Duganella dendranthematis: one gene and its partner. Each later gene encodes a partner of the first gene's protein in a complex. Links are inferred from orthologs where the notes say so. Each region holds a gene or a part of one and is shown on either strand. Other genes may lie near its edges.

Region 1 (5,450 bases):
TAATCATGAGAAACATTATAGGGTCAGATCATCATCTTTTGGCAACATACAAAAAACAAAAAATAATTTGAACCGTGCTCTCCAGCCCTACGAATAACACCGCGACAGGCTGCGTGTGCGGCACTGAAACTGGAGAGGAGAAACAGCATCATGAAAAAACGCGGCAAGATTTTGCGGGACACCAACGCCGGCCCCGGTCTGCTGAGTATCGACGGCGTGCAGCATCCATTCACGCTGGAAGCCCACTGGAAATCGGACACGCCGCCCAAGGTCGGCCTGGTGGTCGAAGCCGACCTGGATGATTCCGGCGCCTTGCGCACGGTGATCCCGGTGGCCGACACCCAACTGGCCAAGGAACAGGCGGAGCTGGCGATGCAAGCCGCCAAGGCTAAGGGCGGCGAACTGGCTGCCGGCCTGACCGCGCGCTTCGGCGTGCCGACCCTGGTCGCCATGGCGGCACTGGTAGCCGGCTGGTTCTTCCTCAACACCATCGCGATCCAGATCTCGTCCAGCTACCGCGTTGGACTGTCCTTCTGGAAAATCCTCGGCGTGCTCAACTCGCCCGCCACGCTGATGACCAGCTTTAGCGACGCCGGCGGCGGCGCTGGCGGCGGCATCTACGCCTTCCTGTGCATCGTCGCCCTGATCGCCCCGCTGGCGCCGCAAGTCTGGAAGGACAAGCGGGCGCACCTGGGCGGCCTGCTGCCCTTGGCCTTCATGCTGCTGGTAGCACTGATGGTCTACCTCGGCATCAGCGACAGCCTGAAGCAGGCGCAAGGCGCCGCCAGCATGTTCGGCGGCGGCCAGGGCGGGCGCATGGCCGAAAACATCGGCAACGAAATGCTGCGCGAAGCCATGCGCGCCATCTCCGTCGGCATCGGCGGCTACCTGTCGCTGGCCGCCAGCCTGTACCTGGCTGGCCGCAGCGCCATCCAATTCCTCGCCGCCAAGGCTTGAACCCACTTCTACTTGATCAAGGAAACACCATGCGCCACTCATTCCGTCTCCTCCCTGCCGCCAGCCTGCTGACGCTGGCCCTGCTGGCCGCTTGCGGCGACAAGACCACCACCGCACCGGCCGGCGCCGACGCCAAGCCGAATCTGGCCGACGCCGCCAAACCCGCCGTCATGGCCGAACAAGCCAAGGAACAAGCGCGCGCCGCCCTGCCGAAAGGCGATCCGAACACGCCGGCCAGCAGCTACACCGACATCGAAAGCGGCAACCAGCTGATGTTCGCCTACCTCGGCGTGGCCGGCATGCCGATCGACTACAACGAAGTGGCGACCAGCTACTCGCGCGACTACGCCACCGCCTCCGACGAGTTCAAGAAGAACGACCTGCTGAAAGCGCTGAAACTGAAGATCGATGCCGGCGTGGCGCAGGCGGCGCAGCAGCGCTACGTCAAGCTGGACATCCCTAGCCCGGTGCAGAAATACGACTTCGAGAAAAAAGGCTTCCCGCTCGATTCGTCGGTGTGGGAGAAAGGATCGTACCGCTACTTTGGTGACAACAGCAGCTACAAGATCGGTTTCAACAACGGTGCCAGCTTCCGCTATCTCAACGTGCCGGAAGAAGACAAGGCGCGCGTGATCGAAGGCTTACGCAGCAAGTACGAGTCCATGCACCTGGTGGTGTACGGCTATGTACAGGACGCCGACGTCAGCAAGAAAGTGGTGCAGGCGCAGATCCTCAAGGTCGAGCTGGTCGACAAAAAAGGCAACGTACTGGCCAGCCAGGCCGCTCAATAATCACGCTGACGGAAAGAAATCATGAACAACATCAAACGCGTACTGGCCTGCCTCGGCAGCCTGGCAGTCCTGACCGCCTGCACCACCGTCACGCCCAACAACCTCCGCGAAGTCAACGACAGCGAAGTGAAGTCGTGCAAGCTGGCCGGACCGGTCTACGGTTCCGACTCGGTATTTGTCGGTCTGAGCGCCGGCATCGGCACCAAGAACGCCAAGGCCAAAGCCATGAACGAAGCCGTGCGACTGAAAGCCACCGACGTGGTGTGGTCGCAGCAAGGCACCAGCATGACCAGCGAATGGATCGGCAAGGCCTACGTCTGCAAATGATCCGGCCCTAAATTGTAAAAAATCCCCATAACTTCAACGAGTTATGGGGATTTGTATTTTCCAAAGCTAAGCTGCTTTAGAACGGAATATCATCATCCATGTCCGAGAAGTTCGGTGCTGGACGCGGGGCTGGGCGTGGTGCTGGCGCCGGGGCCGCCATCTGCGGGCGCGGGGCCGGAGCCTGGCGCTGTGGTGGGGCTTCGTAGCCACCGCCACCGCCGTAGCTGTTGCCATCGTCCATGCCGGCGTCGCCGCCACCTGCGCGGCCACCCAGCATCTGCATGTTTTCCGCGATGATGTCGGTTGCGTATTTCTCTACGCCATCTTTATCGGTGTACTTACGGGTCTGCAGACGGCCTTCGACGTAGACCGACGAACCTTTTTTCAGGTACTGGCCGACGATTTCCGCCAGACGGCCGAAGAACGAAATACGGTGCCACTCGGTCAGCTCTTTCTGCTCACCGGTGTTACGGTCTTTCGATTTATACGAGGTCGCCACGGCGATGTTGGCGATCGCATCACCGCTAGGCATGTAGCGAATTTCAGGATCGCGACCCAGATTGCCGACGATGATGACTTTGTTGACTGATGCCATTTTATTAAAACTCCAATGTGTTCGACCAAACTAGAAGTTTATCTCACTTTTGACTTTGAACCCTAGAATCCGAGCGCAGTGATTTTGTTATCGCTCAAAATCCGTGTTGCCCGCCTGGTGAAATACCAGCTCTTCCACCGGCTTGCCGTTGCACAGGTGGTCGTCGATGATGCGGTCCATATTTTCCGGCGTGACGTTGTAATACCAGGTGCCGTCCGGCTGCACGCACATGATCGGACCACCCTTGCAGGCGGCAAAGCAGCTGACCCGGCTGCGCTTGACGCGCAACTCGCCTTCGTTCAGCCCGGCGGCCTTGAACTTGTCGCCCAGACTGTCGAACAGCGCCTGCGAGGCGCCGTCCTGGGCGCAGCGCGGGCCGGTGCAGATCAGGATGTGGCGGTAGTAATTGCCGATTTTCGGCTTGATGACGGCGTCACTCATGCTTCGCTCTCCTCGCTGGCGGCGGCTTCGGCCTCCACCGGTTCATTCAACGTGTCGCGGATATAGTCGGCCGGCAGGCGGTGGCGCGCGGCCAGCGTCTCGATGCTGTCGCCGGCCGCGTGTTCGGCCTGCAGCGTTTCCAGCCAGCCCAGCAGGCCGGTCGACAGCGAACGGCCTGCCTTCTCGCCTTCGCGCGTGGCGCCGCCCTCTTCCATATCGTACTTGTTGGCGTAGCCGCGCGGCGTCACCATCAGGCCGTGGCGCACGAAGGTGTTGCTGTTGCCGATCAGGACCGTGCTGAGCATGCCGATGTCGGCTTCGGCCATCGAATCGAGCGTGGTGAAGACGATGTTCTGGCGGCGGCGGTAACCGCTCTTGACGATAGCCACCGGGGTGTCCGGGCGGCGATGGCGCAGGAACAGGCGCTGCGCTTCGACGATCTGGCGCGTGCGGCGGCCGCTCTTCGGGTTGTACAGCGCGACCACGAAATCGGCCATGGCCACAGCGTCCAGCCGGCGGGCGATGGTCGGCCACGGCGTCAGCAGGTCGGACAGCGAGATCGCGCAGAAATCGTGCGTCAGCGGCGCGCCAACCAGCGCGGCGCAGCTGTTCAGCGCCGAGGCGCCGGGGATGATTTCCACCTGCACCGGATCGTCCGGCGTCCAGCCGGACTGGAACAACACTTCATAGGTCGGACCGGCCATGCCGTAGACGCCCGCATCGCCCGAGGAAATCAGCGCCACCTTCTTGCCGGCGCGCGCCGCTTCCAGCGCGCTGATGGCGCGGTCCAGCTCTTCGGTCATCGACTTGCGGATGATCTCCTTGCCTTCGATCAGATCGGCCACCAGCTTGATGTAGGTGACGTAGCCGATCACCACATCCGCTTCGGCGATGGCGTCGCGCGCGCGCTGCGTCATGTGTTCTACGCTGCCGGGGCCAATCCCCACCAGCATGATTTTTCCTGCTCCACTCATGGTGTTTTCCTTGCGATAGAGACGGTGGCGTTGCGGCCGTCCGTCCCTTTGTGTTTATGTTTTTCGACGACCAGCGCGGTCATCGGCGTATTCGGCCCGGCGGCCAGCAGCGCCGCCGCTTCGCTGACCGATGGCGTACCGGTGTACTTGCGCACGGTCTCGGATGGATGCGGCACGTCGACTGCGGCCAGTTGTTCGGCTTCGAAGAAGTGCAGCGGCCAGCCGTTTTCCTCGGCCAGCGCCAGCAGCGCCACTTCGTCCTTCTTCAGCGTGATGCTGGCGGCGGCCACCACTTGCTGCGGCTGCGCGCCGGCGGCGGCCAGCGCGGCATGCACGGCTTCGCGCACGGTCTCCAGCAGCACGCCGCGGTCGCAGCCGAGGCCTATGGTGAATGCTGGGCTCATGCGTCCTGCGGCGGGCGGTAGACCACCAGGCGTTCGGTCAGCGCAGTCCAGCGTTCGGCCGGCACCTCGGCGTGCGTCACCCACAGCAGCGCGGCGTAGCGGTCCAGCGGCACCTCGTCAAAGCTGGTGAAGCGGTGGATGTTCTCCGGCAGCGGCGTCGGACGGGTCCACCAATCCGGGCTGCCGGCTTCCTGCACGAAGGCGATTGGTTCGCCGTTGACCACGTGGGCGGACACGCGCGTGATGTTGATCTTCGGCGCTTCCACCTTCCAGCCCAGGTGGCGTCCCAGGATATCGACCGGAATGGTGCGGCCGACGTCGGAGGCGGTGGTCAGCACCGGCGCGGCGCCCAGCAGGTCGGCAATACGCTCGCTCCACTCATTGGCGCCGCCGACGTGGCCGGACAACACCGGAATCACGTACTGGCCGGCGTCGTCCACCACGATGATGCCTGGGTCTTCGTCCTTGCTGCGCAGGTGCGGCGCGATCAGGCGCACCACGGCGCCCAGTGAGACGAAGAAGATGATCTGGTCATAGCCGGCAAACAGCGGGCCGATTTCGTCGCGCAGTGCGCCGTCGTAGGCGCGCACGGTGTTGCTGGCTTCCGCGAACGTGGCGGCGAATTTGGCCGAGGTGCAGATATCCGCTTCCGGCAGGTCGACGGCCAGACGCGCGGCTTGTGCGGCGCCGTGCTTGGTGATGGCGACCAGGCATACGCGCGGTGCCGGCTGATTGATGATGGTGCTCATGCAGTGGTCTCCAGGGAGTGAGGTTGTGGGCCATCCTTGCGCAGGCAGCCCTTGATGCGTTCACCGCGAATGCGGTGCGGATGTTTGATGATGAGCAGCGACAGGTAGCTGACTTTGGTGCCGCGCAGCGTGAGGATGTCGTTGCCGCTGAACCGGCGTTCGTCCGGCGCGCCGACGCGTTCGATGAAGTGCGCGCCGTCCAGCAAGTCGCG
Region 2 (5,342 bases), 1.9 Mb from region 1 along the record:
ACGGCGCCGATGCGGTGACCGTCAATCCGTACATGGGGTCGGATTCGGTGGAACCGTACATGGAATGGAGCGACCGCGGCGTGATCATCCTGTGCCGCACCTCGAATGCGGGCGGTTCGGATTTGCAGTTCCTGGACGTCGGCGGCAAGCCGCTGTATCAGCACGTGGCGCGCCTGGTGGCGGAGAAGTGGAACAGCAACGGCCAGTGCGCGCTGGTGGTCGGCGCCACCTTCCCGGAAGAGCTGGCGCAGGTGCGCGCGATTGTCGGCGACATGCCGCTGCTGGTGCCGGGCATCGGCGCGCAGGGCGGTGATATTGCGGCCACCGTCACCTCGGGCCGCACGGCCAGCGGCGCCGGCATGATGATCAACTCGTCGCGCGCCATCCTGTACGCGGCGCCGCAAGCGGGCGAAGACTTCGCAATGGCCGCGCGGCGCGTGGCGGAAGAAACCCGCAGCGCCATCAACCAGCATCGCGGCTAAGCAGTCCTCTTACTGCTTGATGAAGACTGGATCGGCATCGCCGTCCAGCGGGGCGATGTCGAACCATTGCGATGTCGCCCTCCCATCCGCGTCGCTGCCGAAGCGGATGCGGAAATTGCTGTTGGCCTCGTAATAAAACTCGGTCGGCGACAGCGCCAGCAGCGGCAGCCATCTGCCATCCGCCGGATAGCGCACCTGCAAGCGGCCATCCTTGACCTGGAACGTGTAGCGTTCATTGCCCTGCGTGTAGACGCCGGCGCGCTGTTGCAGCACGCCGTCCGCCAGCGTCTGCGGCGTTGGAGTCGGCAGCGGTGGCGCACTGCCGGCAGCAATGGTGGCGATGCGGCGCGCAGTCGAGGGCAGTCCGAATTGCGGCGAGTCGTCGCTATTGCTCATCATCGACACAATCACCTTCGATTGCGGGATGTACACCACTTCGGCATGGAAACCCTGGACGTCGCCGCTGCTGCGCAGGTAAGGCTGGCCGGCCAGCGTGTACGGGCGGATGCCGTAGCCGTACGGCACGCGGCCGCCGTTCTGCAACGTAGCCTGGGTGTTCATCGCCTTCAGGCTGGCCGGCTTGAGCACGGCGCCGCCTTGCAGCGCGACGGTCCAGCGCACCAGGTCGGCATTGGTGGAGGCGTAGCTGCCGCCGCCAAACAGCAGGCTGCTGTTCCAGCGCACGGCAAGCTGCGGGCCGCGTTCATAGGGCGTGACCATATCCTTGATCAGGCCGGCAGTGTGGATGAAATAGGTATGCGTCATGCCCAGCGGCACGAAGAACTGGCGCGCCAGGTAGGCGTCGTATTTTTCACCGGACAGCTGCTCAATAATCATCCCCAGCAGCGTGTAATTGACCGACGAGTAGGCGTAGGCCGTGCCCGGCGGCGCCAGCAACGGCGTGGCGATGGCCTGGTCCAGCAGCTGTTGCGGCGTGTGTTCTTCGAATGCCTGCTTGCGGAAGCCGGCGTCGGTGAAGACGTTGGCGATGCCAGAGGTGTGCTGCAGCAAGCGTTCGACGGTGATGTCGTTCCACGCTACCGGCACGGTGGGGAAATATTGGCGGATCGGCGTTTGCAGATTCAGCTTGCCGTCCTCGACCAGTTTCATGATCGCGGCCGCCGTGAATTGCTTGCCCACCGAGGCGGCATGAAACACGTGGTCGGGCCGGATAGGGACGTTCAATTCGACGTTGGCCAGGCCATAGCCCTTGTTGAGCAGGGTCACGCCGTCCTTGATCACCAGCACGGCGGCGCCAGGCCGATTGCCTGGGAATAGCCGCGTCAGTTCGGCATCGATGACCTCGACCTCGGCGTTGCTGGTGGCGGCGCTGGCAGCCGGTATCAGCGCCGAGGTGAGCAAGATGGCGGCGTTGGCGGCTTTGAGCAGTTGCATGGTATCCCCCTGAAATAATAATGTAAGGACATCATATGTTCAGGGGGCAATCTCCAGCCAGCGGCGTGCGATGGATGGTGAAAATGGCGTGCCCGGCCGCAAATCGCCGGGCTGGCCGGACTTATTGCGCCGGCGCTACCATCTCAGCGTATTCGTACAGGTCGCCGAGGATTTGCTCGGCGCGCTCGTCGGCGTGCTGCTGCAGTTCGTCGATCTGGGCGAAGAAGTCATCGATGGTGCGGCTGCCGCCCACGCCTTCGTAGAAGCGCGCGGCGCGGTGCTGTTCCCAATGCTCGACTTCGGTCTCCGACAAGGTCTCCGGGAAGTTGCGCGCGCGGTAGCGGAACAGCAGCTCGGCCAGGCGGGCGTCGCCAAACGCCGGGGACGCCACCGCCAGCCGCGCCGGCGATTCGCGCCGCAAGGTGTCCAGCAGGCGGCGGTCGTCTTTGCTGATGAAGCCGTTGTACAAATCCTCATCCACGTCCAGCGGCGCACTGCGCGGGCGATGGAATACTTCTTCCCACACCGCGCCGAGGTCGCGTCCGGCCGCCGCAATCGCCGCGTGCGCCTTGCCCTGTTCCAGATCGATGCCCCATTTGGCCGCCATCGCCGGCGACAGGGTCTTCAGGTTGGACACCAGCATCGGCGATTTATTCAGGTGGATGCTTTTCACCGGCAAGCGCGTCACGCCTTCCGGCAGCGCGTCGGCGCGCGAGAAGATGCGGGTGCGGATGGTGTCGGCGTCCAGCGTGAACAGCTCGCTCGGATCGTAGGTGCAATCCCAGACAATCACTTCGTTCTTGTTGGTTGGATGCGTGCCCAGCGGATAGACCAGGGCGATGCAGCCGCGCTCGGTCGGGAACATGCCGGACACGTGCAGAAACGGCTGGCGCAGGTTGGTGGCCAGATGCATGCCAATCTCGTCGGCCACGCGGTCTTTCTTGTGCAGCGCGAAGCAGAAGTCGAACAGTTTCGGCTGGTGCTGGCGGATCAGCCGCGCCAGCGCGATGGTCGCGCGCACGTCCGACAGCGCATCGTGCGCCGCCTCGTGCAGTAGCCCGTTGGCCTTGGCCAGGTCTTCCAGCCGGAAGCTGGGCTTGCCGTCTTCCTTGGTCGGCCACTGAATGCCTTCCGGCCGCAGCGCGTAGGTCATGCGCACCACGTCCAGCAAGTCCCAGCGGCCGCAGCCGTTTTGCCATTCGCGTGCATACGGGTCGATCAAGTTGCGCCAGAACATGAAGCGGGTGATTTCGTCATCGAAACGGATGGTGTTGTAGCCGACGCCGATGGTGCCCGGCTGCGAGAAGGCTTGCTCGATGGTCGCCGCGAATTGATGTTCGGCCACGCCCCATTCCAGACATTGCTGCGGGGTGATGCCGGTGATCAAGCAAGATTGCGGATCTGGCAGGAAGTCATTGGCTGGCTTGCAATACAGCATGATCGGATCGCCGATCTCGTTGAGCTCGGCGTCGGTGCGGATCGCGGCGAATTGCGCCGGGCGATCGCGACGCGGAACGGCGCCAAAAGTTTCGTAGTCGTGCCAGAGAAATGTCTGATTTGTCATAAGGTGCTACAGAAATTTAAAAAACTGCCGATAATTTAGGCATCTACACTGAGGAGCAACATTATGGCTACTCCCGTCTCGCTGACTTCAAGCAACACCACCAATGCCGCCACCCAGGTCCAGGCCAAGGATGACAAGCCGGTGTCGGTTGCCGCCAAGGCCAAGGCCGATCTGAATGCCTCCATCGTACAGGCTTCCTTGTCGGTGTCGATCAGTTCCTCGAACGACCAGATGTCGGTGGTGCTGAAAACTGCGCTGACCGGCATTAACGAGGCGCTCAAGAAGGACGGCTTCGGCGATGACGCCATCCAGAATGCCGCGTCGCAGGATAATACCCCGGAAGGCACCGCCGGCCGCATTGTATCCTTGTCGACCGGGTTTTTCGAAGCCTACAAGCAGCAACACCCCGGCGAAGACGAGGGTGAATTGCTGAACAAGTTCATGGATACGATCAAATCGGGCATGGAACGCGGCTTCAAGGAGGCGCGCGAAGTGCTGCAGGGGCTGAACGCGCTGAATGGCGATATTTCGTCCAATATCGACAAGACCTATGAGCTGGTGCAGAAGGGCTATGACGATTTCATCGCCGCGCATCAGGCGAAAACTGATACCGCTGCGACCGGCGCCAGCACCAGCAACACGGCCGCCAGCGCCACGGCTACCGACAAGGCTGCGGCCTGATCGGCTCAGGCCGCGACCTGATTGCGGCCCAGTTCCTTGGCACGGTACAGCGCCGCGTCGGCGGTCGCGATCAGATCGTGCTCACTTTGCTGCGGCCGCAGCACCGACACCCCAGCGAGGCCGTAATGTGCGGCAGCGGCAGGCGCATGTCGGTGAACACCTTGGCTTGCCGCATGCGCTCGCACAGCCGCTCAGCCACCGACGCCGCCACCTTGTCGCTGGTGTCCGGCAACAACACCATCATTTCTTCGCCGCCGTAGCGCACCGCGAAATCGGTCGGCCGCAGCGCGCCGCTCAGCACCTGGGCCGCCGCGCGCAAGGCTTCGTCGCCGGCCAGGTGGCCGTGGGCGTCATTGAATTTCTTGAAGTGATCCAGGTCGATCATGATCAGCGCCAGCGGCGCGTTGGAGCCGTGCGCGGTGGCCACCATGGTCGGCAACAGGTCGTTGAGCCAGGCGCGGTTGTACAAGCCGGTCAGGCCGTCGATCATCGACAGCTGGCGGTAGAATTCGCCCAGCTTCTGGCGCCGGCGCAGCTGCGCGTTGGCGGCGCGGATGCGGAACGACAGCAGCCGCAGCAGGTTACGCGCCAGCACATTCGATTGATCGATCAGTTGCCAGACGATGTCGGCCTCGACCACCAGCACTTCGCTTTCCTCCAGCGCGGTGGTGGTGGACAGATTGGCTTCCTCATCCAGCACCGACTGTTCGCCCACGCTTTCGCCCGGCAGGATCTTGCTGATGGTGCCGTCGGCCATGCCGGAACGCGTGTCGCTGGCCACCGACAATGCGCCGCGCAGCAGGATGTACAGGCGCGCGCGGTTGGACTCGGCAATCGCCTCGCCGGCATCCAGCGACATGATGGGGCAATGGGCCAGCAGTCTGGCGATGACGGCGTCGTCGTCGGAGTTGCGCAGCAGCTGCAAGTCGCTGATCCGATAGCTCGATGAGCCGAATGTGCTGATTTGTTTCAAGGATGTCTCGCAGGATGCCAAAAGGCAATCATTAGTTCTGGAATTATCATATCCGAAAACGTTAGAGGCGTGGTTCAATAACGGCATTGCAACCAACTGGAAACAACATGAGCTACCTTGACGCGCTGGGAGTCGCCCATCAGCCCGATCCGGATGCGCGCATCGTCTCGCTGGTGCCGTCGATTACCGAGTTGCTGTGCGACCTGGACCTGGCCGCGCAAGTGGTGGGGCGGACCGGTTTCTGCAT

What was found.
Region 2: the proteins of ssb (region 1) and sbcB are in contact, whole or in part, in a crystal structure (PDB 3C94), measured with the Escherichia coli proteins. The link is inferred for Duganella dendranthematis from one-to-one orthologs.

Annotation. Positions count from the first base shown.
Region 1 is NZ_CP051684.1:2,168,127-2,173,576, forward strand. The notes cover bases 912-3,901. They hold ssb (single-stranded DNA-binding protein), read right to left. Parts: upstream 2,671-3,901; coding sequence 2,152-2,670; downstream 912-2,151. Other genes in these bases: HH213_RS09915 (hypothetical protein), read left to right, coding at 912-957; HH213_RS09920 (DUF4852 domain-containing protein), read left to right, coding at 987-1,748; HH213_RS09925 (hypothetical protein), read left to right, coding at 1,770-2,075; HH213_RS09935 ((2Fe-2S) ferredoxin domain-containing protein), read right to left, coding at 2,758-3,111; cobJ (precorrin-3B C(17)-methyltransferase), read right to left, coding at 3,108-3,901. Outside these bases: more of HH213_RS09915, read left to right, coding at 151-911; more of cobJ, read right to left, coding at 3,902-4,085; HH213_RS09945 (cobalamin biosynthesis protein), read right to left, coding at 4,082-4,489; HH213_RS09950 (cobalamin biosynthesis central domain-containing protein), read right to left, coding at 4,486-5,238; cobI (precorrin-2 C(20)-methyltransferase), read right to left, coding at 5,235-5,450. UniProt on the Escherichia coli protein: Plays an important role in DNA replication, recombination and repair. Binds to ssDNA and to an array of partner proteins to recruit them to their sites of action during DNA metabolism. Acts as a sliding platform that migrates on DNA via reptation.
Region 2 is NZ_CP051684.1:4,040,000-4,045,341, forward strand. Bases 1,221-4,102 are described here. They hold sbcB (exodeoxyribonuclease I), read right to left. Parts: upstream 3,442-4,102; coding sequence 1,999-3,441; downstream 1,221-1,998. Other genes in these bases: HH213_RS18435 (serine hydrolase domain-containing protein), read right to left, coding at 1,221-1,877; HH213_RS18445 (DUF5610 domain-containing protein), read left to right, coding at 3,505-4,102. Outside these bases: pyrF (orotidine-5'-phosphate decarboxylase), read left to right, coding at 1-482; more of HH213_RS18435, read right to left, coding at 492-1,220; more of HH213_RS18445, read left to right, coding at 4,103-4,122; HH213_RS18455 (helical backbone metal receptor), read left to right, coding at 5,203-5,342. UniProt on the Escherichia coli protein: Degrades single-stranded DNA (ssDNA) in a highly processive manner.